3 regions of the Mesorhizobium sp. M0854 genome follow, and region 1 is predicted to be linked to each of the others. Evidence: predicted binding sites of a transcription regulator. Region 1 holds the regulator's gene; each other region holds the start of a gene.
The links. The regulator PhoB, encoded in region 1, activates phosphate uptake and scavenging genes when phosphate is short. The targets are predictions, from matches to a motif close to TGTCATNNANCTGTCAT.
Positions count from the first base shown of each region.

Region 2: NKH99_RS06735 (LTA synthase family protein) is a predicted target of PhoB. The motif match lies at 9,277-9,293, and genes of this name have one in related genera.
Region 3: NKH99_RS10450 (alkaline phosphatase D family protein) is a predicted target of PhoB. The motif match lies at 1,966-1,982, and genes of this name have one in related genera.

Region 1 is NZ_JAMYOL010000010.1:5,772-16,192, forward strand. It holds gene NKH99_RS17065 (DUF2865 domain-containing protein) at 1-678, shown strand, start outside; gene NKH99_RS17070 (hypothetical protein) at 762-1,115, opposite strand; gene pstS (phosphate ABC transporter substrate-binding protein PstS) at 1,770-2,831, shown strand; gene pstC (phosphate ABC transporter permease subunit PstC) at 2,891-3,874, shown strand; gene pstA (phosphate ABC transporter permease PstA) at 3,878-4,729, shown strand; gene pstB (phosphate ABC transporter ATP-binding protein PstB) at 4,726-5,529, shown strand; gene phoU (phosphate signaling complex protein PhoU) at 5,562-6,269, shown strand; gene phoB (phosphate regulon transcriptional regulator PhoB) at 6,286-6,975, shown strand; gene NKH99_RS17105 (ROK family protein) at 6,985-8,229, opposite strand; gene xylF (D-xylose ABC transporter substrate-binding protein) at 8,516-9,556, shown strand; gene NKH99_RS17115 (sugar ABC transporter permease) at 9,698-10,421, shown strand, end outside.
Region 2 is NZ_JAMYOL010000003.1:206,031-216,451, forward strand. It holds gene NKH99_RS06695 (replicative DNA helicase) at 1-647, opposite strand, end outside; gene NKH99_RS06700 (small ribosomal subunit Rsm22 family protein) at 854-1,822, opposite strand; gene NKH99_RS06705 (YnfA family protein) at 1,826-2,149, opposite strand; gene NKH99_RS06710 (cyclopropane fatty acid synthase) at 2,233-3,522, opposite strand; gene rplI (50S ribosomal protein L9) at 3,676-4,260, opposite strand; gene rpsR (30S ribosomal protein S18) at 4,533-4,781, opposite strand; gene rpsF (30S ribosomal protein S6) at 4,781-5,281, opposite strand; gene NKH99_RS06730 (pilus assembly protein TadG-related protein) at 5,735-7,279, shown strand; gene NKH99_RS06735 (LTA synthase family protein) at 7,311-9,236, opposite strand; gene fabD (ACP S-malonyltransferase) at 9,484-10,421, shown strand, end outside.
Region 3 is NZ_JAMYOL010000004.1:398,476-408,896, forward strand. It holds gene NKH99_RS10440 (TetR/AcrR family transcriptional regulator) at 1-493, opposite strand, end outside; gene NKH99_RS10445 (MFS transporter) at 576-1,859, shown strand; gene NKH99_RS10450 (alkaline phosphatase D family protein) at 2,055-3,629, shown strand; gene NKH99_RS10455 (hypothetical protein) at 3,676-3,957, opposite strand; gene typA (translational GTPase TypA) at 4,156-5,985, shown strand; gene NKH99_RS10465 (DUF1062 domain-containing protein) at 6,241-6,867, opposite strand; gene NKH99_RS10470 (LysE family translocator) at 7,261-7,875, shown strand; gene NKH99_RS10475 (YciI family protein) at 7,883-8,206, opposite strand; gene NKH99_RS10480 (peroxidase-related enzyme) at 8,344-8,907, opposite strand; partial or broken gene NKH99_RS10485 (NAD-glutamate dehydrogenase) at 9,038-10,421, shown strand, end outside.

The DNA.
Region 1 (10,421 bases):
TCGAATTCGAGCAGGGACACGTCCGGACTGAAGGCCAGGTTTGTCGCGCTGGGCTGCGCCGCCCCCGCTGCCAAGAAACAGCCGGCGCAGCAACGCCCGGCACCCAGGGCCCAGTCCGCAGGCACAACAATTGGCGGCAATCGGATGCTGTTTTGCGTTCGCTTGTCGGACGGATATTTCTTCCCCGCGCCAAAATCGCAGTTCGCCAAGAGCGACGATCTGAAGGAAACGGTCGATCAGTGTCGCTACATCTGCGACGATGCCGGCGTCGACCTCTATACGCTGAGCGACGCCACTCGCGAGACCGAGGAGATGGTCGCGCTCGAGTCGGGAAAACCCTATGTGGAGCTACCTGCCGCGTTCCGGTACCGCGACGACGCGAACTTCAAGGCCTGTGACGTCAAGCGCTATTACCAGCGCGTTGCCGAACTCAGGGCACGAACCGTGACACCGGCCAACATGAGCAACGCCATCATTCCGTTGCCGACCGCAAAGCCGGATCTTGGCGTCGTCGCGGAAATTCCTGAATCCGGGATCGAAACTGCCGGTGCGGCTCTCGCAGGGGCAAAAACGTCGGTTTTCGAGGTGCCAGGGACTGCCCAGCATCAGTCGATCGAGAAAGCGATCGGCGCGCGGCCGGTGAGAGTGGTCGGGCCGGCCTTTTTCCCGGCGGACTGACCAGGGCGGGCGATGTTCCGAGACGGCTGGCCGGATAGCCGCTTCAAGGCCTGGAGCCGTGCGCATCGACCGACGTCGGCTGGTTATTCGCAGACCATGCGGGCCCGTTTACCGGGCTCGCTGACATTCTTGCAAGTTAGCGGCTTCGTCGACTCCGGCGACAGCATGGGCGGGTTGTTGGTGACCCTCCTCCGAGGCGTTGCAACGGAAGCCGCGCTCCTGCGCACCGCCGGCCTTTTCGGCGTTTGCGGCGCCACTGGAAAGACGTCGGTCTCCAGTTGCGACTGTTCGGCTTGCGCCTGCGGCGAAGGCCTGTCCCAGAAACGGCGAACATCGAGCGGCTTGGGAATGATGACGGTGCCGTCATAGCTGCGCGCGCAGCCGCTTCCCAGAGGCAGCGCCAGGCACAGGAAGACAGGCAGAATCCGTCGAGACATCAGCAATACCCCTGCAAGCTTATAACGCTGCTTCGGCCTAACCGACAACCGGCGGAATAGGGCGAAGGGAGTAGATACCGTGAAGTAGAAGTCGTCGCACTTCCAGTGGAAGGCGTTGCTCGAAGATCGAGCGCCGGGTCGGGCGCGGATGGAGGTCCAGCGCGAGTTAGAACCTTGCGATTCGTCAACGCTTCCAGCGTAAGGCCATGGTGCGATCGCACCATACCAAAGCCGCGCTCAGTGGCGACAATGGGATATTCGAAGTTCCGCTCCTCCAGTTACGGGCGGGAGCAGCGACCGCCGGCAAGAAACAGGGTCAGATTTACCCCAACGGACCTGTTTCGGCGATGGCGCGGCCATGACACGTTCTGGCTGCATGCAACGCGCTCCCGTCCGGCTTTTTTCTTTTAAAGCCGGTGGCTGCGATCGCCGAGCAGACGATGCCGGCCGGAATTCACGCAAGCTGCTGATTCCAGCGGCAAACCGCGGCCCATGCCGACAAAAGCCCGCGGCCGCTCCTTCTTAACCCGGCTGGACGTCGTTACCGGAGCGACATGAAACTGTCATGCGACTGTAATAATCGGGGGCTATTGGCCTCAGCGGGCGCCGGAGGAATGGCGCCGAGAGACCATATTCCGAACAGGAGCAGGCCACATGAGACATTTCATCCGCTCGGCGGCCGTTGCGATTGCAATGGCTGCGGCGACGACCACCCTCACCCTGTCCGCCGCGCTCGCCGCGGACATCTCCGGCGCCGGCGCCACCTTCCCCTACCCGATCTATGCGAAGTGGGCCGACACCTACAAGAAAGACACCGGCGTTGGCCTTAACTACCAGTCGATCGGTTCCGGCGGCGGCATCAAGCAGATCAAGGCCAAGACCGTTACCTTCGGCGCTTCGGATGCGCCGCTCAAGGGCGACGAGCTTGAAGCGACCGGACTGGCTCAGTTCCCGATGGTGATGGGCGGCATCGTTCCCGTCGTCAATCTCGAAGGCATCAAGCCGGGCGAGTTGGTTCTCGACGGCCCGACGCTGGCCGACATCTTCCTCGGCAAGATCACGAGCTGGGATGACGAAGCGATCAAGAAGCTCAATCCCGACGTCAAGCTGCCTTCGCAGGCGATCGCGGTCGTTCACCGTTCCGATGGTTCGGGCACGACGTTCAACTTCACCTATTACCTCGGCGACGTCAGCGCGGTCTGGAAAGAAAAGGTCGGCGTCGACAAGGCCGTGGAATGGCCGGTCGGCATCGGCGCCAAGGGCAATGAGGGCGTTGCCAACAACGTCTCCCAGACCGGCGGCGCGATCGGTTATGTCGAATATGCCTACGCCAAGCAGAACAAGCTCACCCACACCGATATGATCAACAAGGACGGCAAGAAGGTCGAGCCCACCGCGGCGGGGTTCTCGGCGGCAGCGGCCAATGCCGACTGGAGCTCGCAGCCGGGCTATGGCGTCATCCTCGCCAACGAGCCGGGCGCCGAGTCCTGGCCGATGACGGCGGCAACGTGGATCCTGCTCTACAAGAAGCCGGATGATGCCGCGACCACCGGCGAAGCGCTCAAATTCTTCGCCTGGGCATACGACAAGGGCGACGAGATGGCCGGCGAGCTGGACTACGTTCCGATGCCCGACAAGGTGGTTGAGAGCGTCAAGGCCATGTGGGCCAAGGAAGTCGTCGGCGACGACGGCAAGCCGCTCTACTCGGCCATGTAATCTCCTCCAGGGAGGGCGTCGACGGCGCCCTCCCTGTTACCTTTAATCGCGAGGACCCAATGACCATCGCTTCCGATGCCATGCCATCGTCTGCCCGGGCCAGGGAAGCTACGGTGCGGCGCTTCGCACTCACAGATGCCATATTTCGCGGACTCACCCGCGCTTCCGCAATCCTTGTGCTGGTCATCCTCGGCGGTGTCGCCATCTCGCTGTTTGCCGGCTCATGGCAGGCGCTGTCGTCGTTCGGTTTTTCTTTCCTGACGACTGAGAGCTGGAATCCCGTTACGGAAAAATTTGGCGCACTGGCGCCGATCTACGGCACGCTGGTGACGGCGGCCATTGCCATCCTGATCGCGGTTCCGATCGGCATCGGCATTGCAATCTTTCTCACCGAGCTCTGCCCGCGCCCGCTCAGGCGTCCTATCGGCATAGCGGTCGAGCTGTTGGCCGGCATTCCTTCGATCATCTACGGCATCTGGGGCCTGTTCGTGTTCGCGCCGTTCCTGCAGACGACGATACAGCCCTTCATCATCAACATCTTCCACGGCGTGCCGGGACTATCCAGCCTTTTCGCCGGCCCTCCTTACGGCATCGGCCTTCTGACCTCGGCGCTGATCCTCGCCATCATGGTGCTGCCCTTCATCACCTCGATCACCAAGGACGTCTTCGATACGGTGCCGGCGGTGCTGAAGGAATCGGCCTATGGCATCGGTTGCACGACCTGGGAAGTGACCCGGCGCGTGGTCATTCCCTATACCCGCATCGGTATCATGGGCGGCGTCATGCTTGGCCTCGGCCGGGCACTCGGCGAAACCATGGCGGTGACTTTCGTCATCGGCAACGCACATCGCATCAGTGCCTCCCTGTTCGCGCCGGGCACGACGATCTCGGCGACCATCGCCAATGAATTCACCGAGGCCGACGGCGACCTCTACACCTCCTCGCTGGTTTCGCTCGGCCTGATCCTCTTCGTCATCACCTTCCTGATCCTCGCCGCCGCCCGCTATATGCTGATGCGGATCGACGCCCGTACGGGAGCCTGACCGATGTCGACATCCTCATCGCTCCACAGCCGCCGCAAAGCCAGGAATTCGGTGATGATGGCGCTTTGCGTCGTCGCCGCCGGCATCGGGCTTGCCTGGCTGGCGCTCATTCTCGGCGCGTTGGTCTATAAGGGCACAGCCGGGCTTTCGCTCGCGGTCTTCACCGAGATGACGCCACCACCGGGCGAGGCCGGCGGCTTGCTCAATGCCATCACGGGCAGCCTGCTGATGACGATCATCGCCGTTGTCGTCGGCACGCCGATCGGCGTGCTGGCGGGAACCTACATGGCCGAGTATGGACGCTTTTCGCGCATCACCACCGTCGTCCGCTTCATCAACGACATCCTGTTGTCGGCGCCGTCGATCATCATAGGCTTGTTTGTCTATGAGCTGATGGTGCGGCCAATGGGACATTTCTCGGCCATTGCCGGCGCCGTTGCGCTTGCCATCCTGGTCATTCCGGTGGTCGTGCGCACCACTGAAGACATGCTCAACCTGGTGCCGAACGCGTTGCGTGAAGCCGGTGCCGCGATCGGCGCGCCGCGCTGGGTGGTGATCCGTTCGGTCGCCTACCGCGCCGCATTGTCCGGCATCGTCACCGGCATATTGCTGGCGATAGCACGCATTTCCGGCGAGACGGCGCCGCTGCTCTTCACCGCGCTCAACAACCAGTTCTGGAGCAGCAATATCAACGCGCCGATGGCCAGCCTGCCGGTGACCATCTTCCAGTTCGCTCTCAGCCCTTACGAGGAATGGCAGCAACTGGCGTGGACCGGCGCACTCATAATCACCCTGACGGTTCTGGGCTTGAGCATCCTCGCCCGCAGCCTTACCGGACGCAGAGAGGACAGATGACACAGATGTTGTCCCCAGACATGACGATGGCCGAAACGGTCGCCGAGAAGACGAAGATCGAGGTCAAGAACCTCAACTTCTACTACGGCCAGAGCAAGGCGCTGAAGGACATCAGCCTGTCGCTGCCCGAGCGCAGCGTCACGGCCTTCATCGGCCCTTCGGGCTGCGGGAAATCGACGCTGCTGCGTGTGTTCAACCGCATCTATGAGCTCTACCCAAAACAGACGGCCGAGGGCCAGGTGCTGCTCGACGGCAAGAACATTCTCGACCGGTCGCAGGATCTCAACCTCCTCAGGACCAAGATCGGCATGGTGTTCCAGAAGCCGACGCCGTTCCCGATGTCGATCTACGAGAACATCGCCTTCGGCGTCAGGCTCTACGAGAACCTCGGCAAGTCCGAGATGGACGGCCGCGTCGAACAGGCGTTGAAGCGCGCCGCGCTGTGGAGCGAGGTCAAGGACAAGCTCAACGCCAGCGGCTTGAGCCTGTCCGGCGGCCAGCAGCAGCGGCTCTGTATCGCCCGCACCGTGGCGGTGAAGCCGGAAGTCATTCTGCTCGACGAACCGGCTTCGGCGCTCGACCCGCTGTCGACTGCCAAGATCGAGGAACTGATCGACGAATTGCAAGCCGACTACACGATCGTCATCGTCACCCACAACATGCAGCAGGCGGCGCGCGTGTCGCGCCAGACGGCGTTCATGTATCTGGGTGAACTGGTCGAGTTCGACCGGACCGAGAAGATATTCACGTCGCCCCGCGAGAAGCGCACGCAGGACTACATCACTGGCCGCTTCGGCTGAGCCGTTCCGATCATGCATATGAGGACAGGACCATGGGCGAACACACAGTCGCTTCTTTCGACGAGGATCTCGAGCAGATCAGCAAGCTGATCCGCGACATGGCCGACCTCGCCGGTTCGATGGTCGGCGGGGCGACCAAGGCGCTGTTGAATTCCGACAACGTGCTGGCGCAACGCGTCGTTTCCGACGACGCCATCATGGATGCGCGTCAACGCGAACTGGACGACCGCGCCATCACCCTGATCGCCAAACGCCAGCCGATGGCCCACGATCTTCGCCATGTGGTCGGAGCGATCCGCATGGCGGGCGACCTCGAACGCATCGGCGACCTTGCCAAGAATATCGCCAAGCGCGTGAGTGCGGTCGGCCTCAGCGCCACGCCGCGGGACCTGTCGCATTCCATCGACGCGATGGCGCAGCTGGTTCTCATCCAGGTGCAGGGTGTCATCGAGGAATATGCTGCAGGCGATGCGGCCGCGTTGGCCAAGCTTCGTGCCGCCGACGAGCGCATCGACGTTAAATACACGTCCGTGTTCCGCGAGCTGTTGACCTACATGATGGAAGATCCGCGCAACATCACCGCTTGCACGCACCTGCTGTTCTGCGCCAAGAATCTGGAGCGGATCGGCGACCATGTCACCAACATCGCCGAAAATGCGTATTATGTGCTGACCGGCGAGCAATTGCCGGTCAATCGTCCGAAGCAGGACGAAACGACAATGTCCGCACCGGTGACATGATGGGGGTGCCCAGCCGATGATCGCACCACGCATAATGGTGGTGGAGGACGAGGAGCCGTTGGGTGTGCTGCTCCGCTACAATCTCGAATCCGAAGGCTACCAGGTCGAGGTGGTGACACGCGGCGACGAAGCCGAGATCCGTTTGCAGGAGAATGTGCCCGACCTTTTGGTGCTCGACTGGATGATACCAGCGGTTTCCGGCATCGAGCTCTGTCGTCGGTTGCGGGTGCGCCCCGAAACCGAGCGGCTGCCGATCATCATGCTGACCGCGCGCGGCGAGGAGAGCGACCGGGTGCGCGGTCTTTCGACCGGCGCCGACGACTATCTGGTCAAGCCGTTTTCGACACCGGAATTCATGGCCAGGGTCAAGGCGCTGCTGCGGCGCGCCAAGCCGGAAGTGCTGTCCAGCGTGCTGAAGGTCGGCGACATCGTGCTCGATCGCGAATCGCACAGGGTCTATCGCAAGAAGAGCGAAATCAGGCTCGGGCCGACCGAATTCCGGCTGCTCGAGTTCATGATGCGGCATCCGGGCCGTGTCTTCTCGCGCAGCCAGTTACTCGATAATGTCTGGGGGGAGACAATCTACATCGACGAACGCACCGTCGACGTGCATGTCGGGCGGCTGCGCAAAGCCGTCAACAACGGCCGGATGCCGGATGTCATCCGCACCATCCGCGGCGCCGGCTATGCGATCAGGGAAGATTGACCCGCCTGGTCAGGCTACGTTCTTTCTGACGCTGGGCCTCATTTGCGCGCCCGGCGCGAAAATCTCCTGGTCGACGAAGCTTAACGCCCGCATCGCGCAGCCTTCGCGGATCAGAGGCAATTCGTTCGGCTCTGTATCGAAGGAGATCGAGCCTGAATGCTGGCCGCCGGCGGTCTGGGCGATTGCCTTCCGCAAGGCCGGCTCGATCAGATCGAAGGCGGCGGCACTGGCGCCGACCATCGCGACCGGTGCCGGATCGATCAGCGCGAACAGCGAGCCGAGACCGAAACCCAGCGCTTCGCCGGCCTTGCGGTAGGCCTCGCGTTCCGGCCCATCTTTCTCGCGCGCCCGGGCCGCCAGTGCGCGCATGTCGGCGTCGCTGACGTCGGCGACCGGTTCGCTGTCTTCGCTCATCTGCCTGGCGTTGCGCCAGATGGCGTAGTTGCCGGCATACGCCTCGATGCAGCCGCGCCGCCCGCAACGGCAGAGCGCGCCGCCCGGACGATGGATCATGTGGCCAAATTCGCCGCCCGAGGAATGCGTCCCGGTGAACAGTTCGCCCTTCAGCACCAGCCCCATGCCGATGCCATGCGAAAGCAGGATGGCGATGAAGTCATCGCGATAGCGATCCGGATTGCGCCAGCGCAAAGCCACCGCCATCATGTTGCAGTCGTTCTCCACCGTTGCCGGGATGCCGAATTCGTCCTCCAGCATGTCGGCAAAGGCGATGTCGGTCTGCGGCGTGATCGGCGACCACAGCATGGCGCGTGCAGGGGAGTCGGTAATGCCCTGAATCGCCAGGGCGATGCGGGCGACACTGCGGACGTCAAGATCTGGATCCTGCAGCCGGCGCCGGACGATGGCCATGCATTCACGGATCAGCTCGTCGCGCGGCATAGTCAGCGTGTCCAGCCGGCGCTGTTCCTCGGCGACCACCTGTCCCGTATAGTCGATAATGGCGGCCGAAAGGAAATTCAGCGACAACACCACGGTCAGCACCGCCGCCGCTTCCGGGTTGAGGGCGAGGCCGACTTGCGGACGACCGCGTTTCAACGAAACGGGCTCACTTGGCTTGCTCTCGGCGAGGATGCCTTCCCGTATCAGGTCGGAAGAAATCGCCGATATGGTCGAATGACTGAGGCCGGTGGTAGCTGCGATCTCAGTACGCGATGGCTGGCCGGCCCGGCGCACCGCCGAGATCACCATCGCCCGGTTGCGCCGGCGCAAATCGTCATGGCGGATTCCGACCGACATTGTTTTGCTTTCCTCCCGGTTGCCGCGGCCGCTCATGAACCGGAAGCCGTCGGTTAATGTCCGACAAATAGTGTCGGATGAGGCAAATAGTGTCAGATGCAGGTGGCGCTGTCATCGTTTATTCCGACGCTCGAAAAAACTCGCAGAGTCATCAAAATCCATCAGAATCGATGTTGACAGCAGCCGGAGATCGGGTCAGTATTTTTTCGAGGCTCGAAAAAATTAGAGCTTCTAAGCTGGTCTTTGAGCCAATTGGTCACGCCGTACGCGGCGCAGGGAGGATATGATGAAGAAATTCACGACCGCCATTCTGGCGGGTGTCGCCATGACGCTGGCGCTGGCGTCAGTGGCGCAGGCTAAAGACAAGGTCATCGGCGTTTCCTGGTCGAACTTCCAGGAAGAGCGCTGGAAGACCGACGAGGCCGCAATGAAGGCGGCCATCGAGGCCGCAGGCGACAAGTATATTTCCGCCGACGCACAGTCCAACCCCGGCAAGCAGCTCACCGACGTCGAGAGCCTGATCTCGCAGGGCGCCAACGCACTGATCATCCTGGCGCAGGACGCCTCGGCCATCGGGCCGGCCGTGCAAAAGGCACTGGACGAAGGTATTCCGGTTGTCGGCTACGACCGGCTGATCGAGAACAAGGACGTCTTTTACCTGACCTTCGACAACAAGGAAGTCGGCCGCATGCAGGCCCGGGAAGTCTTCAAGGTGAAGCCGGAAGGCAACTATGTCTTCATCAAGGGTTCGGGTTCCGATCCGAATGCCGATTTCCTGTTTGCCGGTTCGATGGAGGTGCTGAAGGCGGCAATAGACAGCGGCAAGATCAAGAATGTCGGCGAGGCCTATACCGACGGCTGGCTGCCGGCCAACGCTCAGAAGAACATGGAACAGTTCCTGACCGCCAACGACAACAAGGTCGATGCCGTGGTCGCGGCCAATGATGGCACTGCCGGCGGCGTCGTCGCCGCGCTGACAGCGCAAGGGCTGGCCGGATCGGTTCCGGTTTCGGGCCAGGACGGCGACCACGCCGCGCTGAACCGCATCGCGCTCGGCACACAGACCGTGTCGGTGTGGAAGGATGCGCGCGAGCTCGGCAAGAATGCCGCCGAGATCGCCTCGCAACTGGCCGACGGCAAGCAGATGACCGACATTGCCGGCGTGAAGGATTTCACCACGCCCGGCGGCAATACCGTCAAGTCGCTGTTCCTGACCCCGGTCGCCATCACCAAGGACAACCTCAACGTCGTCATCGACGCCGGCTGGATCAAGAAAGAAGAGGTCTGCGCCGGCGTGACGGCTGGCACTGTTGCAGTCTGCAACTGAGCCGACGTTTCCGAGAAGTCCGAACGCCGCGGCCGCTCGCCGCGGCGTTTTTCAACAAGAGTTGTTTTTCCGCTTCCGGCGGATAACTTCTAGGCTGCTTCCGGCATCCGCGGCAGACGGCAACCCGGCGGGAGAAACATCATGACCGACACGACGTCCAACACGCCGGTCGACAACACGGCAGACCGGGCACGGGAATCCGAGCTCGGCATCGTTGCCCGATTTCTCAAGGCAACCGAACTCGACACGCGCATGCTCGGCATGGTCGGCGCGCTGCTGGTCATCTGGGTCGGCCTGCATGTCATTTCCAGCGTACGGCTCGGCGTCAATCCGTTCGACTTCGACAGCCGGACCTTCCTGACGCCACGCAATCTCTGGAACCTGTCGGTGCAGACTTCCGCCGTGGCCATAATGGCCGCCGGAATGGTGCTGGTTATCGTCATGCGCAATATCGACCTGTCGGTCGGTTCCGCCGAAGGTCTGATCGGCGTGGTCATGGGCTTTGCGCAGGTGCATTTCCTGGTGCGAATGATCGGTCTGCAATTAGGCAATCCCTGGATCTGGATCCTGGCACTGGCCATCGGCCTGGCGCTTGGCCTTCTGATCGGAGCGTTCCAGGGATACATCATCGCTTATCTCGAGGTGCCGGCCTTCATCGTGACGCTGGGCGGCCTTCTGGTCTGGCGGGGTGCCGCATGGTGGGTCGCCAGCGGTCAGACGATTGCGCCGCTTGATGCCACTTTCCAGCTGATGGGGGGCGGGCCGGCGGGTTCGATCGGTGCGCGATGGAGCTGGATCGTCGGAATTGTCGCGTGCCTGGCGGTTGTGTTCATGCTGCTCAACGGGCGGGTGCAGCGCAAGCGGT
Region 2 (10,421 bases), on a different contig from region 1:
TCGGACGACTGCAGGCCGCCCATGCGGCGGTCGAGATCGCGCAAGCCGGTAGCAACGCCCGACAAATGCCCGTCGCGCATATAAGCCGCATTGGCCATGTCGACGGCGGTCTTGACGGCATCGGTGAAGCTCTCGAAGCCGCCATCGTAGCGGCCGGTTTCGGCCAATTCGAACAGGCGCCGCTCGGCATCCTCGATCTGGTCGGAGGGCGACATGTCGACCGGCGCGTCATAGGCGATGTTGACCATGTCCTCGCCGACAGTGATTAGCGCGCGCCGCGTCGCCAGATCGTAGATGGCGCGGCCATAGTCGGTGGCGTTGACGACGGTGACGGCCTCGACCGCCAACCGCACGACATATTGCGCCACCGTCATGTCGCCGACCTTCTCGTCGGCCGGCAGGAAGGTCTTCAGCGTGATCGGCGTCGCGATCTTGCCCATGCGGATGAGCTCGGCCGCGACCTCGAAGATCTTTCTATGCAGCGGCTCGTAGAAATGGCCGGGCTTCAGGAAGTCGGAGACGCGGTAGAAGGCATCGTTGTTGACCAGTATGGCGCCGAGCAGCGCCTGCTCGGCCTCGATATTGTTCGGCGCCTCGCGATAGAGCGGTGTTTCCGCCACGCCGAATTTTCGTGCTGCCTCTGCCATGATGTCCCCGGTCCTGATCCCCGTCTCTCGATATCAGAACGAGACAAGTCGGTGATGACTTATCTGCATCAGTCCCCAACCAACCAACTTTGATGCCCGCGATTCACAGCCAGGATCTTTCGGTGGAAAGAATCTCGATTGACTCGAATCAAGATGGCGAGCCTAGCCGTTCTCGGGCGAGAACAAAACAGGAAAATAGCTGCCGGTCATTCCGGCAAGGCATCACCCCAATCCAGTCGCCGCGCGGCCTTGAACGTCTCGCCGTCGCGCTTGGTGAACAGTCGCTCGGCAGCACCCCCATCCTGTTCGCAAAGCTTCAGCAAGACCTTGCCGGACCCCGACTTCGGCGGTGCGATCACTCGCGCTCGAGGCGGAGCGGCCGGATGGCGGGAGGCCGCGACAAAGATGAATTTCTCGTCCTCCCACGGCACCTCGGCATCCTTGGCCAGACGGTGTAGGCGCGAGCGGGCGACGCGGCGGGCGAAATGGCACCAGTCGGGGGCAACGAGCGGGCAGGGCGCCTCATGCGGGCAGGGCGCAAGCACGTGCGCGCCGGCCTCGATCAACTGCCGCCGCACGGCAAGAATACGCTGCCAGCCGGCCGGCGTGCCCGGCTCGACCACCAGCAGCGTGTCTGCGGTCAGCTGCCAGAGCCGGTCGACGAGTTTTGCCAGCGATGCCGGCGCGATCTCATCCAGCACATAGGCTGAAGTCACCAGCTCGGCCGGCTCCAGATCGACCAGGTCGATGGTGATGTCGCCGGTCCGCCAGGCGGTCCTGGCCGTGATCGCATCCGCGGCAAGTGCTTCGCCGACCCTTCGTACCGCGGCGCCGGCCTCGAGTAGCACCGCCTGTTCGAGATCCGGCCAGAGATTGATTGTGGCCCAAAGCACCGTGCCAGGGCCGGCGCCGACATCGAGCAAGGTCTTCGGAGCATAGTCGGGCCGAGACTCGCCCACCGCATCGAGGCTGGCGCGAACGGCCGCATAGGTCGCCGGTAGCCGCGTTGCCAGATAGGCCTTCACCGCCATGTCTTCGGCCATGTGCAGGCGACCGTCGCGCAACTCTGCGCGGTAGCGGTCCGACAGCGTCTTTGCCGCTTGCTTAAGCATCGGCAAAGGCACCTGTTCGAGAAGGCGGTCGACGCCTTGTCTAAGCGGGACGGGCAGTTCCATCGCTTAGGCAGTCCGAGGTGCGAGCAGAATGACCGAGGCGCCAACGATGCAGATCGCGGCACCGGCAAGATCCCAGCGGTCGGGGTGCACGCCTTCCGCCAGCCACAGCCAGGCCAGCGAGGGGGCAATGTAGATGCCGCCATAGGCGGCGTAGGCCCGGCCCGCCGCGCTGGTGTCGACCAGCGCCAGCAGCCACGCGAATAGCACGAGCGAGACGAGACCGGGCGCCAACCACAGCGGCGACTTGTCCAGCCGCCGCCACGCCCAGAACGAAAAGCAGCCGGCGATCTCGGCAAGTGCGGCGGCGACGTAGAGGAGGTAGGTCATGAAAAAAGGGTCCCGCGTTTGACGGGACCCTTTTCAGCGTGCCGGCCGGCAATGGCAAGTGGCGATGGCGTGATGCCGGCAGTCTACTCCGGATCCGCCACCTTGCGGCGGCGAGTGGGCTTGGCAACCGGAGCCTTTTCGCGACGTCCAAGATCGCGCATCTCCAGCGCCTTCTCGCAACTGGCCATGTAGTCGCGCGTCATCGGCAGCGTGTCGTTCTTCTTGGCAATCTGGATCTGGAAGATCACCAGATCCTGCCAGCGGAAGGCAGCTTCCGAGGCGGCAAGATAGAACTCCCACATGCGGCAGAAGCGCTCGTCATAAATCGCCCTGGCCTTGTCGCGGTTGGCCGCGAAGCGCTCGCCCCAATGCTTCAGCGTCTCGGCATAATGCAGCCGCAGAACCTCGATGTCGGTGACGACGAGCCCCGATTTTTCGATGGCCGGCATCACTTCGGATAGCGACGGGATGTAGCCGCCCGGGAAGATGTACTTGCGGATGAAGGCGCTGGTTGCCCACGGCACGCCGGAGCGGCCGATCGTGTGCAGCAGCATGACGCCGTCCGGCTTCAGCAGCGTCGCCGATTTGTCGAAGAAGGTGCGGAAATGATTGACCCCGACATGCTCGAACATGCCGACCGAGACGATGCGGTCGAAACGTTCATTGAGTTCGCGATAGTCCTTGATGTCGAAATGCACCCGGTTTTGCAGGCCTTGCGCATGGGCGCGGTCGGTGGCGACGCCGTGCTGCTCGGTCGACAGCGTCACGCCCTGTACGTCGACGTCGAACGCCTTGGCTAGATAGAGCCCAAGCCCACCCCAGCCGGAGCCGATATCAAGAACCGTCTGGCCGGCCTTCAGCCTGAGCTTGGCGGCGATATGGCGCTTCTTGGCTGCTTGGGCCTCGTCGAGCGTCATGTCCGGCTGCTCGAAATAGGCGCAGGAATATTGCATGTCCTCATCGAGGAAGAGGCGGTAGAGGTCGCCCGACAGATCGTAATGGCGCTGCACGTTGCGGCGCGCCCGCGACGCCGTGTTGATCTGCTGCAGGCGCCGGAAGGCGTGGCGCAGACCTTCGATCGCCTTCGACCAGGTGGCATCGATACCGCCGCTGCCCATGTTCTGGAAGGCAATCCGCATCACCCCCAGCACGCCGCCCTCGAGAATGTCGAGTTCACCGTCCATGTAGGCTTCCGGCACCGCCAGCATCGGATCGAAGGTTATTGCGCGCTCGGCATGCCTTGTCTTGATGTGCATGTGCACCGGCTCGCCGCTGCCGTCACCGAAAGTCACCATCGAGCCTTGCGGCCCTGTCACCTTGAGATTGCCTGTGCGGACCAGGCGGTCGAGAACGCGTTTCAGCAGAATATTCATGACCAATTGTCCCCTCTCGGCCAGACATGCTGTCCTATTCTGCATCAAGATATAGGGGTTCGAAAAGTTCCATTTGGCATAAAAATGCCCGGGTACGAGGCCCGGGCATTGGTCCAGAATAGCGATTAGCCGGCGAATGCCGACGAATGACGATCAGCCGTTGTCTTCGCCGCCTTCGAACTCCGCATTCGGATCGAAGAAGTTTTCCGGCCGCGCATTATCGTTGATGTCCTCGCCGTAGATGGCTTCGGCGGTGGTCAGCGTTTCGCCCTTGGCCTGGCGCTCGGCTTCGTCGGCCGTGCGGGCAATGTTGAGCGTGATGGTAACCTCGACTTCCGGGTGCAGCGCGATCGCCACATTGGTGACGCCGATGGTCTTGATTGGCTGGTTGAGCAGGATCTGGTTGCGGTTGACCGAAAAACCTTCCGCCGTCACCAGCTCGGCGATGTCGCGCGTCGAGACCGAACCATAAAGCTGACCGGTTTCGCCGGCCGAGCGCACGGCGATGAAGCTCTTGCCGTCGAGCTTTTCTGCAATCTGCGCGGCTTCGGACTTGCGCTCCAGGTTGCGGGCTTCGAGCTGGGCCCGCTGCCCCTCGAACTTCTTCTTGTTAGCTTCGTTGGCGCGCAGCGCCTTGCCTTGCGGCAGCAGGAAATTGCGGGCGAACCCGTCCTTGACCTTGACGGTATCGCCCATCTGGCCGAGGCGGGAAACGCGTTCGAGAAGAATGACTTCCATGGTTTTGTTCCTTCGCTTGGGCGCTATCCTCAGGATCGGCGCCGAGTTGTCTGGAACAGGTCAGGAAGCTGGGGCGTCGCCGCCTGTGTCGCTGTCCTGCCTGTCGCGGCAGTTAGGATCTCTTGTCGAAATCCAACCCGGGATTTGGTGTTCGATCCGGCTACGCCCGTCGTGGCCGGTGAAAAGCGGGCGGCGAACCGCCCGCTGGCTAGACCATGATCCCGAAAAGTGGAAACCGGTTTTCGGATAAGATCATGGTCAACTAATCAGTGTTAGCGGACCACGTAGGGCAGCAGGCCGAGGAAGCGGGCGCGCTTGATCGCCTTGGCGAGTTCGCGCTGCTTCTTCTGGCTTACGGCGGTGATACGCGATGGCACGATCTTGCCGCGCTCGGAGATGTAGCGCTGCAGAAGCCGCACGTCCTTGTAGTCGATCTTCGGCGCGTTGGCGCCGGAGAACGGGCAGGTCTTGCGGCGACGGTGGAAGGGGCGCCGGGTTGGGATCTGGTTGATGTCGACCATTATTCTGCGGCTCCTTCAAAGCCTTCGCGCGGACGGCGCGGGCCACGATCGGCACCGCCATCCCCGAAGCTGCGCGGCGGACGATCACCACGGTCACCGCGATCGCGGTCGCCGAATGAGCGCGGGCCACGATCGCCACGGTCGCGGTCGCCGAAGCCGCCGCGTTCCGAGCGCTCTTCGCGCTTCTGCATCATTGCCGACGGACCTTCCTCATGCGCATCGACCTTGATGGTCAGGAAACGCAGCACGTCCTCGGACAGGCCCATCTGGCGCTCCATCTCGTTGAGCGCGGCCGGCGGGCAGGTGATGTCCATGAGTGTATAATATGCCTTCCGGTTCTTGTTGACCCGGTAGGTGAGGGACTTCAGTCCCCAGTTCTCGACCCGGCCGACGGACCCGCCATTCGCGGTGATGACGCCCTTGTACTGTTCGACAAGCGCATCGACCTGCTGCTGCGAGAGGTCCTGCCGGGCAAGAAACACATGTTCGTATAGAGCCATAGTGTTCGTGCCTTTCTTCGTTTCTCTCCCGGTTCCCGGCGGCAAAAGCCTCTGCAACTTCTCTGACCCGCAATCCTTGCGAAGGCGGGGAAGAAAGGAGCATGACGAGACGGTCGAGAGCGGAGACACGGGAGGCGGAAGCGCTTCTGGCTTCACGCGAAGGTTTCGAAAAACCTCCGGCCCTCCGTTCAGCCCCCAGCAAGGACCGGCAGATTGCGGGCGTCTATACAGGAATTTGACCGCAAAGCAAGGCCAAACCACGGAGCAAACGGCCCTACCGTCCCAGAGCGCCACGGGTCTCGACGGCAAGGCTTGCGGATTCCTGAAACCGGACCTTAACCACCATGCGAAGTTCCAGCACCGGCGGGCGTGGCGGCAACCCGTCGTTCATCATGCGGATGCAAAAGCAAACAGTCTGCGCGAGTTCGGCAGCAAGGCGGTTTGGGGACAAAAATGCTTTTCGACAAATTCTGCCGTTCGAAGAGCGGCAACTTTGCCCTGATGCTGGCGTTCGGGCTGCCTGCGGTTCTGACCGCCGTCGCCTTTGCCGTGGACGTGTCCACCTTGATGAGGGCCAAGGTCAGCTTGCAGAATGCGCTCGATGCCGCGAACCTTGCATCTTCGCATCTCGGCGACATCGAGGCTTCGCGCAAGGACGTCTTCGACCGCTACTTCCAGACCAATGTCGCCGGCCACAGCGAGTTGAGGAACGCCGAAGCGACGCTTACCGTGGAAAGGGGCCTCAATTACATCCAGACCAAGGCTGTCGCCACGGCGGACGTCAATTTGAACTTCGCCTTCCTGTTCGGCAACGACAAGCGCATCACCGTCGATGCCGGCGCCGTCGAATCGACCAATCAGCTCGAAGTCGTGCTGGTGCTCGACAACACCGGGTCGATGGCCAGCAACGATCGCATCGGCGCATTGCGGACGGCGGCGACGGCCCTGATTGATATGCTCGAAGCGGCGAAGTCGCCGACGCGCAGCGTACGTGTCGCGGTGGTGCCGTTCGTCACCGCCGTCAACGTCAAGGGCGAGGACTACGATCCGGCCTGGATCGACATGGCCGGCAAATCGCCGAACAACGGCGCCAATTTCCCCTCGGTCGGCGGCAAGCGCGTCAACCATATGGATCTGTTCAAGCAATTGGGCGTCGAATGGAGAGGCTGCGTCGAAGCGCGGCCAGGAACCAACAATGTTTCCGACATTTCGCCCGACCAAAACAAACCGGACACCCTGTTCGTACCTTATTTCGCGCCGGACGATCCAGGTAACGCTAGAAATCCAAACAGCTCCTACGGCAATTCAGCGACCGGCTACAACAATTCCTATCTCGACGATACCGTCGTCACCCTGCTTCCCGGCCTCACCAGCGACATGGCGAAGTACAGTGTTTCGACGATGAAGCTGATCAACGACAAGAGAGGCCCACTGACTATCGGCCCAAACCGGGCCTGTCCGACGCCGATAGTGCCGCTGACCGATGATTTCGACAAATTGCGGAAGGCCGTCGGTGAGATGATCGAATGGAACGGCTCGGGGACCAATGTTTCGGAAGGCTTGTCATGGGGGATGCGGGTGCTCTCGCCGGAACCGCCTTACAGCGACGGCGCGCCGTTCAGGGCGTCAGGCACGACCAAAACGGTGCTGCTGCTCACCGACGGCGAGAATGTTGTCTATGGCGCGAAGGATACGCCACAGAAGTCGGACTATGGCTCCTACGGATTCCTGGCCTCGGGTCGGTTTGGATCCAGCGACCAGACCGCGGCTGCGCGCAATGTCGACGATTGGACAACCAATGTATGCAACACATTGAAGAAGCAGGACGTGCAGATCTTCACAGTGCTGCTGCAGGCCGACACCGCAGCCAACCGCAAGCTCTACGAGGCCTGCGCATCGTCGCCGTCGGATTATTACCCGACCAACGACGTCAGTCAGCTCGAAAGCGTCTTCCTGAAAATCGGAAGCTCGATTTCGCAGCTGCACTTGACGAACTGAACGACGTCGGCCGCTCTCCCGCCGCCGCTGCTCAACTCGTGTGTGCAGCCACTTTGCCCGTGGTTTCGGGGAAGAAATCGGGCGCCGCATGGCGCTTGCCGAACATCATGTCGTATTGCAGCAGACGGAAGTCGCGGATTGCCGGATCGATCTCTTTCTGACGCGACCAATCGGGGGTGGCGTCGCCTCCCGGTGCCAAAAGCAAATTGCGGTCGATAACGCGGTAGCGCTCTCGCAACTGTCCGAGGAAGCCGGTGTAATAGGGATGGCTGATGCCGGCTGTCTTCAGGATATGGTAGGGCAGGAAGGACGGGCTGACGGCGCCTAGATCCTCGGCCGGGCCGCTGCGATTCGACCAGACGATCAGCGGCGTCTGGTGGTGCAGCAGCATCTGGTCGGCCGCCTCCTTGCGCGGCGCAACATTGTCCTTCAGGAAGCCGGTCTCGACGTAGACCGGCCCAAGCGGCGGCAGATGGTCGCCGAAGAACGCGATGACGGTCGGCCGCTCGCGTTTCTTCGCCCATTCGATCAGCCGCTCGAGGCCGCGGTCCGCGTCGGAAGAGCCTTCGGCATAGCTCAACAGCGATTCACGGGCCCATTGGCTGATCGGCGCCTGCACCTTGTGGGTCGGATTGTTATAGCGATACGGCTCATACGGCCCGTGGTTCTGCAGGCTGACGGCGAAAAAGAACACCGGCTCGGCGCTGGTATCGGCTTCGTGGATGATCTCGTCGGTCATCGCAGCGTCCGACGCGAGCGGTCCGCGCTTCTGCATGGGCGGCAACGTCTCCTCGGACTTGAAGTCGTTGAAGCCGAAATCGGCATAGACGGCCCCCCGGTTCCAGAACCAATTGGTGCCGGGATGGATGGCGCGCGCCCGGTAGCCCTGACTTTTCAGGAAGGTCGCCAGCGAGGGAGTCGGTGTCCGCACATATTGCTGGTAGGGAATGCTGCCCGCCGGCAGGAAGGCGTTGGAAAAGCCGGTCAGGGCCTCGAACTCGATGTTGGCCGTCATGCCGCCGAACTCGGGCGAGAACATGTAACCCGTGCGCAGTGCCCGCACATTGGGGATAGGGTCGGGTGTGATGGTGACGCCAGGCAGCTTGGTCGGATCCCAGAAGGATTCGCTCATGACGACGATGATGTCGGGCTTCTCGGCAGGTACCGAGGCGGTCACCTGCGGTTTGCCGATCGCTTCGATCGCCTTGTCGGAATAGCCGGGCGGCGCCGAGACATGCGCCATCGGAACGTTAAGCGCGAAGGCGAGCGCAAAACCGTTTGAGGCATAGTTTTCCTTCTGGTCCCACATGATCGGGATGATCTGCAGCCGGTCGCGCGTCCACGAGAAAGTGGCATAGTCCATGATGGAAACGAAGAAGGCGATCAGCGGTACTGTCAGCGTCAGCCGGGCAAGGCGGCCCTTGTGGCTGAGCGCCGGAACGCGGCGGCGCCATAGCCGCCAGCCATAGACGAGCAGCGACAGCCCGCCGACGATGCCGATCGCCAGGGCAATGGCGGTTCCCGGGCGATCGCGTACCAGAAGCGGCATCAGTGCCACGATCTGCCGGGAATAAAGGAAATCGGTCGGATAGAGCGGATCGCCGAGATACAGCGACTTCTGGTGGCCGACGAACGCCAGCGACAATGTCAGCGGCGCGACGATCATCAGGCTCTGATGACTGCGGCCGAGCACGGCGTCGAGGCCGATGAGGATCAGCGCAAAAATGATGATCGTGGTCCAGCCGGGTTTGAAAGGCTGCAGAAAGAAATCAATGGTGCCGGCAAAGTTGCCGCGCACGATCAGTTCGATGGCAAACACAAGGATGGCCGCAGCCAGCAAGCTGATAAGGCCATAGCGGATGACAGGCCATTTGCGCGCCGGCAGATAGCCGGTCGACGGATCGCCTTCAAGAAACTGGGGCGCCGCCTCGGCTGCGCTCTGCTTGGTCTTTGCCACTTCAATAGTTCCCCGGCCCGCAACAAAAGCGTCACTCGATTGTCATCGAACTGTCACGCAAAGCCTAGCGCCTGTGGCGGAAATAAGAAGAGCCAGCAAACAAATCGTGAGCGGTTTTCATCATGAGTGATCGCCAAAAAGCCTGCCGAAACAGGCACTCGGCCGATATTACGCGATCAAGGTTGGACTTGACTTGGCCGCACGCCTTGCGTCACAGGCAACGTGAACCAGCAGCTGGGAGCCGCCGATGGCCATCGCATTCACCTTTCCGGGGCAGGGCAGCCAGGCTGTCGGCATGGGCAAGGACCTCGCCGATACCTTTGTGGAATCGCGGCGGATCTTCGAGGAAGTTGACGACGCGCTCGGCGAAAACCTATCGAAGCTGATCTGGGAAGGCCCGGAAGAGACGCTGACGCTGACCGCCAACGCCCAGCCGGCGCTGATGGCGGTGTCGCTTGCCGCAATCCGGGCGCTGGAGGCGCGCGGCTTCTCCCTGAACGGCAAGGTCACCTATGTCGCCGGCCACTCGCTCGGCGAATATTCGGCACTTGCGGCCGCAGGTTTCGTTTCGGTCGCCGACGCCGCCCGGCTGTTGCGCATCCGCGGCAATGCCATGCAGGCGGCTGTGCCGGCCGGCGAGGGCGCCATGGCGGCGATCATCGGGCTGGAACAGGCCGACGTCGAAGCCGCTTGCGCAGAGGCCGCCCAGGGCGCCGCCAAAGATCCCGCACAAGCCTTGGTTTGCCAGATCGCCAATGACAATGGCGGCGGCCAGCTGGTGATCTCCGGCGCCAGGCCAGCGGTCGAACTGGCGGCGAGGCTATGCACGGAGAAGGGCGCCAAGCGGGCGCTGATGCTGCAGGTCTCGGCGCCCTTCCATTCGGCATTGATGAAGCCTGCGGCCGAGATCATGCGGGAGGCGCTGGCCGCCGTGACGAAGAGTGCGCCGGTCGTGCCGCTGGTCTCCAATGTTACGGTGACCCCGACGAGCGATCCCGACGAGATCGCCCGCCGACTCGTCGAACAGGTGATCGGGCGCGTGCGCTGGCGCGAAACGGTGGAGTGGTTCGGCAGCAACGGCGTTGTGACGCTTTACGAAGTGGGCGCCGGCAAGGTGCTGTCGGGGCTGGCCCGCCGCATCAACCGCGACATTGCCACCAGCAGCATCGGATCGGCGGCGGAGGT
Region 3 (10,421 bases), on a different contig from region 1:
GCAGCCCGTCGCCCAGCGTCTCGGCGTCGCCGGCGCCCATCGCCGCCGCCATGGCGCGCAGGCGGCGGCGCAGTTCCTGCTTGTTGGCCTCACTCACGACGCGGGCCGGATGGCCATGTTCGGGATATTCGACCGCGGCATTGGTCATGCCGCAGCCGCGATAGTCGGGCCTTTGCGTACGCTTGCCGACACGCGTCAGGAAGGCGACGATCTGCGCGCGCGGATCGCCGGGATGGGCATTCACCGCCTCGTCGAAACGCTCCCAGAATTCGAGATCATAGTGCCGGAGGTAGGATGCGGCCAGCTCATCCTTGGACGGAAAGCTGCGGTAGAGGCTGGGCTTGGTGACGCCGGCACGCCGCACGATCTCGTCGACGCCGATCGCCCTGATGCCTTGCCGGTAGAACAGGTCTCGCGCCACCTGGAGAATCCGTTCGGCGGCGCGAGGCGGCGGTGCGTCATTGGCCTTGATCGTTGGTTCAATGCTTTTCATGCCTGGCCTGCCGATTAGCTGGTTGACAATGTTACCGGTCGGTACGTATGTTTCGCGCTCCTGCAACGTACCGGTCAGTAACATGATAACTCAATCCCGCCCGTTTGGCCAGCGCTACGCTTTCGTCGTGGGCGCCGTCATCTTCCTTTGCCTGCTGATCGCAGCGGGCCTGCGTTCGGCGCCGGCAGTCATGATGCTGCCGCTGGAGAACAGTTTCGGCTGGCGGCGCGACGTGGTGTCGCTGGCGGCGGCCACCGGCATCTTCCTCTATGGCCTGACCGGGCCGTTTGCCGCGGCGCTGATGGAGCGGATCGGGCTGCGCCGCACCTTGCTTGCCGCGCTGCTCTTGATGTCGGGATCGACCGCGCTCAGCCTGTTGATGACCAAACCGTGGCATCTGCTCCTCACCTGGGGCGTGTTTTCCGGCGTCAGCTCGGGCGCCGTCGCCACCGTGCTCGGCGCGACCATCGTCAACCGCTGGTTCAAGACCAATCGCGGCTTGGTGATGGGACTGATGTCGGCGTCCAGTGCCACCGGGCTGCTGGTCTTCCTGCCGCTGCTCGCCTCGCTCGCCCAGTCGGGCGGCTGGAAGCCGGTCGCCATCGCCATTGCCGTGGCCACCGCCTGCCTGGTGCCGCTGGTCTATATGCTGGTGCCGGAGCGCCCGGCGTCGATCGGCATGGTCCGCTATGGCGCCGATGCCGACGACGTGCCGCCGGTGCCGCCAGCCTCGCAAGGCAATTTCCTTTCGCATACATTGAGCACGCTGCGCCGCGCCGCCGGCACGCGCGTGTTCTGGTATCTGTTCGCCACCTTCTTCGTTTGCGGCTTCACCACCAACGGGTTGGTCGGCACGCATCTGATCGCCTTTTGCGGCGATATGGGCATCGGCGAAGTGCAGGCCGCAGGCCTGCTGTCGATGATGGGCATCTTCGACCTGATCGGCACGACGCTGTCGGGCTGGCTCACCGACCGTTTCGACCCGCGCAAGCTGCTCGGCGTCTATTACGGCATTCGCGGCCTGTCGCTGATCTATCTGCCCTATTCCGGCTTCTCGGCGACCAGCCTGATCATCTTCGCGGTGTTTTACGGACTGGACTGGATCGCCACGGTGCCGCCGACGCTCAGGCTTTCCAACGAGGCGTTCGGCGACCGCAGCGGGCCGATCGTCTTCGGCTGGATCGTCGCCGGCCATCAGGTTGGCGCCGCGACAGCGGCCTTCTTCGGCGGCACCATGCGCGAGCTGCAAGGCAATTACGAGCTTGCCTTCCTGATCGCCGGTATGACGGCAATAGCCGCCGCCTGCATCTCGCTGTTGATCAACACCAGCCGCCCGGCGTTTGATCCGGAACCGCAGGCGGCGTAGGGCGCAATCGCCGATGCAGGAGGCCGGCGCTCCATCCGAGACGACCCCCTCTGTCGCCTTCGGCGACATCTCCCCCTCGAGGGGGGAGATTCGCCAGCCTGTTCACTGTTATCAAACCTTCATCGTTTCGAAATGTGCCTGAAACATTGAAGCTGGAGCTTGGCGGCGACGTTCAACGCCATCCAGGAGACAGCCATGAACAAGATTTCGATGACGCGGCGCGCTTTCGTCACGTCGGCCAGCGCCGTTGGCCTGGTCGGCGCCTCGGGCCTCGCCCTCCCCCATTACTCGCGCGCCAATCAGCGCCCGGCTTTCACCCATGGCATCCAGTCCGGCGACGTCGACGCCACCAGCGGCATGGTCTGGACACGCACCGACCGGCCGTCGCGCGTCATGTTCGAGGTGTCGCGGACCGAAAGCTTCACCAATGCCGTCCGCCTCGCGCCGCTCGATACCTCGCCGGCCAGCGATTATACGGTGAAGCGGCTGCTTACCGATCTCGCCTCCGACCAGGACATCTTCTACCGCATGGTCGCGGCCGATCTTGCCGACATCAACGCCGTTTCCGAGCCGGTCGTCGGCCGCTTCCGCACGGCACCTGCCTCGAAGCGCGACATTCGCTTTGCCTGGTCGGGCGACACCGCCGGCCAAGGTTGGGGCATCGACGAGACCGGCATGAAGACCTACGCCACCATTGCCAAGCACACGCCCGACTTCTTCCTGCATTCGGGCGATACGATCTATGCCGATGGTGCGATGAAGGACGAGGTCGACCTGCCCAACGGCGGCAAGTGGAAAAACAAAGTGCTGATCGACGAGAAGCGCAAGGTTGCCGAGACGCTGGACGAATACCGGGCGCAGTGGAAATACAACATGATGGACAGGCATGTGCTGGCGCTCAGCGCCATCTGTCCGACCTTCTATCAGTGGGATGACCACGAGGTGCTGAACAACTGGTCGGACTCGAAGGACCTGAGCGCCGACGATCGCTACACTGAAAAATCCGTCCATGTGCTGGCGGCACGTGCGGCGCGCGCCTTCCACGAAATGACGACGATCCGTTACGAGCCGTCGGAGCCCGGCCGCGTCTACCGCAAGATCGCCTATGGTCCGCTGCTCGACGTGTTCTTCCTCGACATGCGTTCCTACCGCGGCCCCAACGGTCCGGATATGCAGGAGACGATGACGCCGCAATCGCGCATCCTCGGTGAACAGCAGATCAAGTGGCTGAAGCGTGAACTGGCGAATTCCAACGCAACCTGGAAAATCATCGCCGCCGACATGCCGCTCGGCCTCGTCGTCTGGAACGACGGCACCAAGAAGGTAGGGGCCGAGGCGGTCAGCAATGGCGACAATGGCCCGGCCAAAGGGCGTGAGCTGGAAATTGCCGACCTTCTTCGCTATATAAAGAATGCGGGTATCAGCAACACTGTCTGGCTCACCGCAGACGTGCATTATACAGCCGCGCATTACTACAATCCGGACAAGGCGCAGTTCCAGGACTTCAATCCGTTTTGGGAATTCGTTTCGGGTCCGATCCATTCCGGCACGTTCGGGCCTAATGGTTTCGATATGACATTCGGCCCGGAGCTGAGGTTCATAAAGGCACCAACTGCCGAACAGGGTCAAAACCTGCCGCCTTCGGCCGGCCTGCAGTTCTTCGGGCTCGTCGAGATCGATGGCGCCACCGAGCAGTTGACGGTGCGGCTGATGGATCGCGACGACAGCGAACTCTACAAGGTCACGCTCGATCCGGTGCGGTCGGCGTGAGCGACGGCGCCACTACCCTCGGGCCAGCCCGAGGGTAGGACGTATATCAATCGGGATAGCAGACGACGGGAATGTTGGGCCAGACGGCGCTGTCGCATCCGGCATTTTGCTGCCGCTGCTTGAAGGCGGCGCTGACCGGCCCGGTCACCACCGGATCGACGCCATCGGGAGCATCGGCAAAAAGCTGCTCCGCCGACGGCTTGTCGGGCGGCAAAGCAGACCGCGTCTCCTTGAACGACGCCGCCGATTGCGCCGCGCCGGCCGCGAGGAGGACGGCAAGCGCGGTACATGCCAAAATCGGCCGGAGTTTGATGCCTACCTCGATCATGAAATTCGAACTGTCCGGACCATGAAAGGTTCCGCCTTGGTTAATAATTCCACTTCACACCAAGACATTTAAGATTTGGTGACTTTATTTGGTGGCTCGCCTCCTCTTTCGCAATTGCGAAAAACCCTGTATGAGCCGCCCAACCGAAAGAGGCAGCGCCTTTTGGCCTGCTGCCTGCAACGCTCCCGAGACCAAAACATGAAAATCCGCAATATCGCGATCATCGCGCACGTCGACCATGGAAAAACCACCCTCGTCGACCAGCTTCTGAAACAGTCCGGCTCGTTCCGCGACAACCAGCGCGTCGCCGAGCGCGCCATGGATTCGAACGACCTCGAAAAGGAACGCGGCATCACCATCCTGGCCAAGGCGACCTCGGTCGACTGGAAGGACACCCGCATCAACATCGTCGACACGCCCGGCCACGCCGACTTCGGCGGCGAGGTCGAGCGCATTCTGTCGATGGTGGATTCGGCCATCGTGCTGGTCGACGCCGCCGAGGGGCCGATGCCGCAGACCAAATTCGTGGTCGGCAAGGCACTCAAGGTTGGACTGAAGCCGATCGTCGTCATCAACAAGATCGACCGGCCAGATGCCCGCCACGTCGAAGTGGTGAACGAGGTGTTCGATCTTTTTGCAGCACTTGACGCTACCGACGAGCAGCTCGACTTCCCTATCCTTTACGGTTCAGGCCGCGACGGCTGGGTCTCGGAAAACCCCGAAGGTCCGAAGGACCAGGCTCTGGCGCCGCTGTTCGACCTCGTCATCAAGCACGTGCCGGCGCCGACCGTTCATCCCGGCCCATTCCGCATGATCGGCACCATCCTGGAAGCCAATCCTTTCCTCGGCCGCATCATCACCGGCCGTATCGAATCCGGCACGCTGAAATCCAACCAGGCGGTCAAGGTGCTGCACCATGACGGCACCCAGGTCGAAACCGGCCGAATCTCGAAAATCCTTGCTTTCCGCGGGCTCGAGCGCCAGCCCATTGACGAGGCGCAGGCGGGCGACATCGTCGCCATCGCCGGCCTGTCGAAAGGCACTGTCGCCGACACCTTCTGCGACCTGTCGGTGACCGAGCCGGTGCACGCGCAGCCGATCGATCCGCCGACTGTGACGATGTCTTTCCTCGTCAACGATTCGCCGCTGGCCGGTACCGAAGGCGACAAGGTGACCAGCCGCGTCATCCGCGACCGCCTGCTGCGCGAGGCCGAAGGCAATGTCGCGCTGAAGATCGAGGAATCACCTGACAAGGATTCGTTCTTCGTTTCCGGCCGCGGCGAATTGCAGCTGGCCGTGCTGATCGAGACGATGCGCCGCGAAGGTTTTGAGATCGCCGTGTCGCGGCCGCGCGTCGTCATGCAGAAGGGCGATAGCGGCGAATTGCTGGAGCCGGTCGAGGAAGTCGTCATCGACGTCGACGAGGAGCATGCCGGCGTCGTCGTGCAGAAGATGTCGGAGCGCAAGGCCGAGATGGTCGAGCTTCGCCCTTCGGGCGGCAATCGCCAGCGCATCGTCTTCCACGCGCCGACGCGCGGGTTGATCGGCTACCAGTCGGAACTGTTGACCGACACGCGCGGCACCGCTGTGATGAACCGGCTGTTCCATGCCTATGAACCTTACAAGGGTGAGCTGCCTGGCCGTACCAACGGCGTGCTGATCTCCAACGAACAGGGTGAATCGGTGGCGTACGCCATGTGGAACCTGGAAGACCGCGGCCCGATGGTCATCGACCCCGGCGTCAAGGTCTATCAGGGCATGATCATCGGTATCCATTCCAGGGACAACGACCTCGAAGTCAACGTGCTCAAGGGCAAGAAGCTGACCAACATCCGCGCCGCCGGCAAGGACGAGGCGGTGAAGCTGACACCGCCGATCCGCATGACGCTGGAACGCGCGCTGGCCTGGATCCAGGACGACGAGCTGGTCGAAGTGACGCCGAAGACCATCCGCCTGCGCAAGCTCTATCTCGATCCGAACGAGCGCAAGCGTTTTGAGAAGTCGGCGAAAGTGGTCGGCGCAGCATAAAGGGCAATACCGCGCAATGAGCGGTAAACTCGTCACGGCTGTCATATACGACAATCGACCCGAGGCCGAAGTTTGCGTGTCGATGCTCGACGCGTATGGAATTTATGCTCTCGCGAATTATCTTCTCGACACGGGCAGGCTTGGCTTGATCCATGTGCAAGTCGCCGACTCGATCTCGATGCGGCCAAGGGTTTGATTGGCTCGGCCTCCAAAGAGGGCGACTGACCCCTGGCCGTACGGATTCCTGCCGTTGCCTCATTCACCTGCAGCCGAAATGATTTTGTCCCGGTCTGGTTCGCCAGACAGGTGGATCTGGATCGCCGTTCCCGCCCGCGCTGGCTTGCGCAAGGCTTTGGCTCCGTCCGGACCAACCACCAGCAATCGTTTCTCTTCCCAAACCTGAAGCCGCGATCGCGAGACACCGAGTTCGTTGGCGAGCAACCGGTCGAGCCGCAGCGCTGTCGGCATTTCGAGCCAGAGCTGAAGTTCGAGCGCGCTGGTATTTTCCGGTCTATCCCCGAGCGCCTGCTTATGAACGACGGCTTCGGGAAACTCCTCGACGCGCCCGATACTGCTTCGCAATGCGGCAACATCGAAGGCATGGCGCCGCGCCAGGACCGGATCGTTGCTTTCGAGCGCCTGCAATATTGTCGGTTCGATATCGCGGCGGCTGCAGCGCTCCAGAATGCCGAAATTCCAGGAATTGTCGCAGTCGATGCAGCGGTAGATCAACCAGGCGTCAATGCGCTTGCCGTTGGCATTGACCCGGAATTTGCCGCTGCAGCGATAGGCTTTCAGGCCGCCGCAGCGATTGCAGTTGAGGTGAGGTCGAGGTGCGGTCTTGGGTGTGATCGTCCAGCGGATACGCAGTATCGAAGGCATGCCGAAAAGCCCTTCCCGTCGGGAAGTTCGTCAGATCGGCGATATCGAGAACCCATGCGGGCACGGCGTGGCGAGAGACTGCGGCAGTTGGAAATCAGGTGTCGCGGGTGGTTATGCGCGACAGCGGTTCAGCAGTGCCAAACCGGTCTCGAACCGCCACCCGAGGAACACATGATGTGAAAACAGGCATCGCGACTGCGACGCCCTGCTCTGTGTTGGGGGAGTTGACGAGACCGGCGGTTACGAAGGCAAAGTGAAGCTCGAAATGATGTCGGGACGACATTTCTAGCCGCGAGGTGCCTGGCCGACAAGCCTTCTTTCGGTGGACGCTACTGTCGTCGGACCAGTTGGGTTATCTTGAACGACCCAAACATTTCAAACGGGATCCGCGTCATGCATTTCACATCGCTTCTGATTTTTGCCGGCGCCCTGCTTGTTGCCGCCGGCTCGCCCGGCCCATCGATCGCCGCTCTTGTGGCGCGGGTCATCGCAAAAGGGTTTCGCGACGTGTTCCCGTTCCTGCTTGCGATGTGGATCGGCGAAGCGATCTGGCTGTCGCTGGCGGTGTTTGGCCTCGCCGTGGTGGCGCAGACGTTCCACTTTGCCTTTGTCGTCGTGAAGTGGGTCGGCGTCGCCTATCTCGGCTGGCTTGCCTGGAAGATGTGGACGGCACCGGTCGAGGCCAAGGAAGGCGCGCTGCCGCGCGAAGATTCGCCCGTCAGACTGTTCTTTGCCGGCATGGCGGTGACACTCGGCAACCCCAAGATCATGATGTTCTATCTGGCGCTGCTGCCGACCATCATCGACCTCGGTTCGGTCAGCATGGTGGGCTGGATCGAATTGACGGCGACCATGGCAGTGGTCCTGGTCGCCATCGATTTGACATGGGTGCTCGCCGCATCGCAGGCGCGCAAGCTCTTGAGGAGCAAGCGGGCGATGAAAATCGCCAACCGCATCAGCGCCGGTACCATGGCCGGCGCTGCGGCGGCGATCGCCGCGCGGTCTTGAGCCGGCGTCAACCCATTTCGATTATCGGTGCGATCTCGACGCTGAAACCCGGGTCCGTCAAGATAGGACAATCCTTGGCCTTGCCGACGGCATCGTCGATGTCCTTTGCTTCGATGATGGTGTAACCGGCGGTCGGATTGCTGCCGCCATTGTTCTCGACCTTGCCGCCAGGCAGCAGGGTCTTCGACATGCCGACTGGATTGCCGCCGTCGACCACCGCTGAGCCAAGCTTGCCGTACCAGCCGTTCCAGGCATCCATCGCTGCCTTCCGTTCGGCCTCCTCGGTTGGCATCTTGCCCGAGCCGTGATAGACGTAGAGAAATTTCGCCATGTTCTCCTCCTCTGATCGGCGGCATCGAACCGGCATGCGGTCATGCCGCATGCCGATCATCGGACCAAACCGGCAAACAAGCAACGAGAATGCGAAGTAGCTAATATAATATGCCGTTGACTCGCAACGGCGGTGCCCTATCGCGCCATCGCATGGTATTCATCGTTCGGCCGCATATCGATTGCCGATGCCAGCCGGTTCGACATGTTGAAGAACGCCGCGGTCGAGGCGACGTCCCAGATGTCGCGGTCGGAAAAGCCGACTTGCCGCAACGCCGCCCGGTCCGCTTCGACGATCTTTGCCGGCTGCCCGGTCAGCTTCACCGCGAATTCGAGCATGGCGCGTTGCCTGTCCGACAGCTTGGCGGCGCGAAAATTCATCACCATCATCTCGCCGAAGGCTGGGTCGCCGGAAAGCTGGCGCACCGCCGCGCCATGCGCGGCCAGGCAATAGTAGCAATGGTTGACCGATGAGACGGCCACCGCGATCATCTCGCGCTCGAGTTTCGACAGGCCGGATTCACCCAGCATCAAATCATTGTACATGTCGGTGAAAGCGCGCAGCTTCTTCTCGTCGAACGCATAGGCGAGCAGCACGTTGGGAACGAGGCCGAGCTTCTCCCGGCACTTGGTGAAATAGGCCTTGGTCGCGTCGCTCAGCTCCGCCGGTGCCAGGTCAAGCGCGGTGATTTTGTCCGTCATGGCGGATCTCTCCTCTTTTTCGCCAGGCTGCCGGTGAATTCCGACATTTCGTCGCAAGCCGTCAAACCTTTGTCGCCAAATACCCGTCATCTGTTAGCATAGCCGCAAAAACATGTGACGGGAGGGACTCATGGCCAGCGTAAAGTCAGCGAGCCGGTTGAAAAAAGCCGGCCTGACGAGGGGTGAAGCCGCGGGTGGTGAAAAGCCCGGCAGGCTTGCCGACTACCTGCTGGCCCGAGCTCCGGCCGAAGATGTCGCCGCCTACGACGTCATCGATCTCGAACGCGCTGCCGAACTCGCCGGCCGCGCAGTGGCCAGGCACAAGAAGGACGACTGCGTCGTTGCCATAGACGTCGATTCCGGTGTCGTCCGCCAGGGCCGGCCGATGACGGTGATCACTGTCGTCAACGACAACATGCCGTTCCTGTTCGATTCCGTCCTCGGCGAGATTACAGAAAGCGCCGGCGAGCCGCTGCTGGTTACCCATCCAGTCATAGTCGTCAGGCACGGCAAGAACGGCGTCGAGGAAATCCTCGGCGATGGCGGTTATGCCAAGGGCGACCACAGCCATGACCGACTGAGCGTCATCCATGTCCATATCGGCCGCCTTTCGGCCGAGCAGGCCGAAGGCCTGGCCGCACGCCTGACGAAGCTGCTCGGCCAGGTGCGAGCCGCCGTCACCGACTGGAAGCCGATGCTTGCCCGCCTCGACCAGGCGATCTCGGAATTCCGCTACTCGCCAGTGCCGCTCGACAAGGCCCATGTCACCGAGGCGATCGCCTTCCTCGAATGGCTGCGCGACGACAACTTCACCTTTCTCGGCATGCGCGAATTCAACTATACCGGCGGCGAGACGAGCGGCATGCTCGAGCGCGCCGAAAAGCCCGGCCTCGGCATCCTTTCCGATCCCGACGTGCTGGTGCTCAGACGCGGCACCGAAGCGGTGAGCACGACGCCGGAAATCCGCGCCTTCCTGCATGGGCCGGAACCGCTGATCGTCACCAAGGCCAACGCCAAGTCGTCGGTGCACCGCCGCATCTACCTCGACTACATCGGCGTCAAGACCTACACCGGCAAAGGCGTGCTTTCAGGCGAGCTCCGTATCGTCGGCCTGTTCACCTCGACTGCCTATACGCGCTCGGTGATGAAAATCCCCTATCTGCGCTCGAAGGCGGAAACCGTCATCGCCAAATCCGGCTTCAATCCAAGCGACCATTCCGGCAAGGCATTGATCAACGTGCTGGAGAGCTATCCGCGCGACGAGCTGTTCCAGGTTCCGGTGCCGATCCTGCGCAAGCATGCCGAAGCCATACTGGGCTTGATCGAGCGGCCGCGCGTCAGGGCATTGGTGCGTGTCGACCAGTTCGACCGCTTCGTCTCCGTGCTCGTCTTCGTGCCGCGTGACCGCTACGACAGCGTCGTGCGCGAGAAGATCGGCACTTATCTGAAGACCGTCTTCGAAGGCCGGCTGTCGGCGTACTATCCGGCCTTCCCGGAAGGCGGGCTGGCGCGCG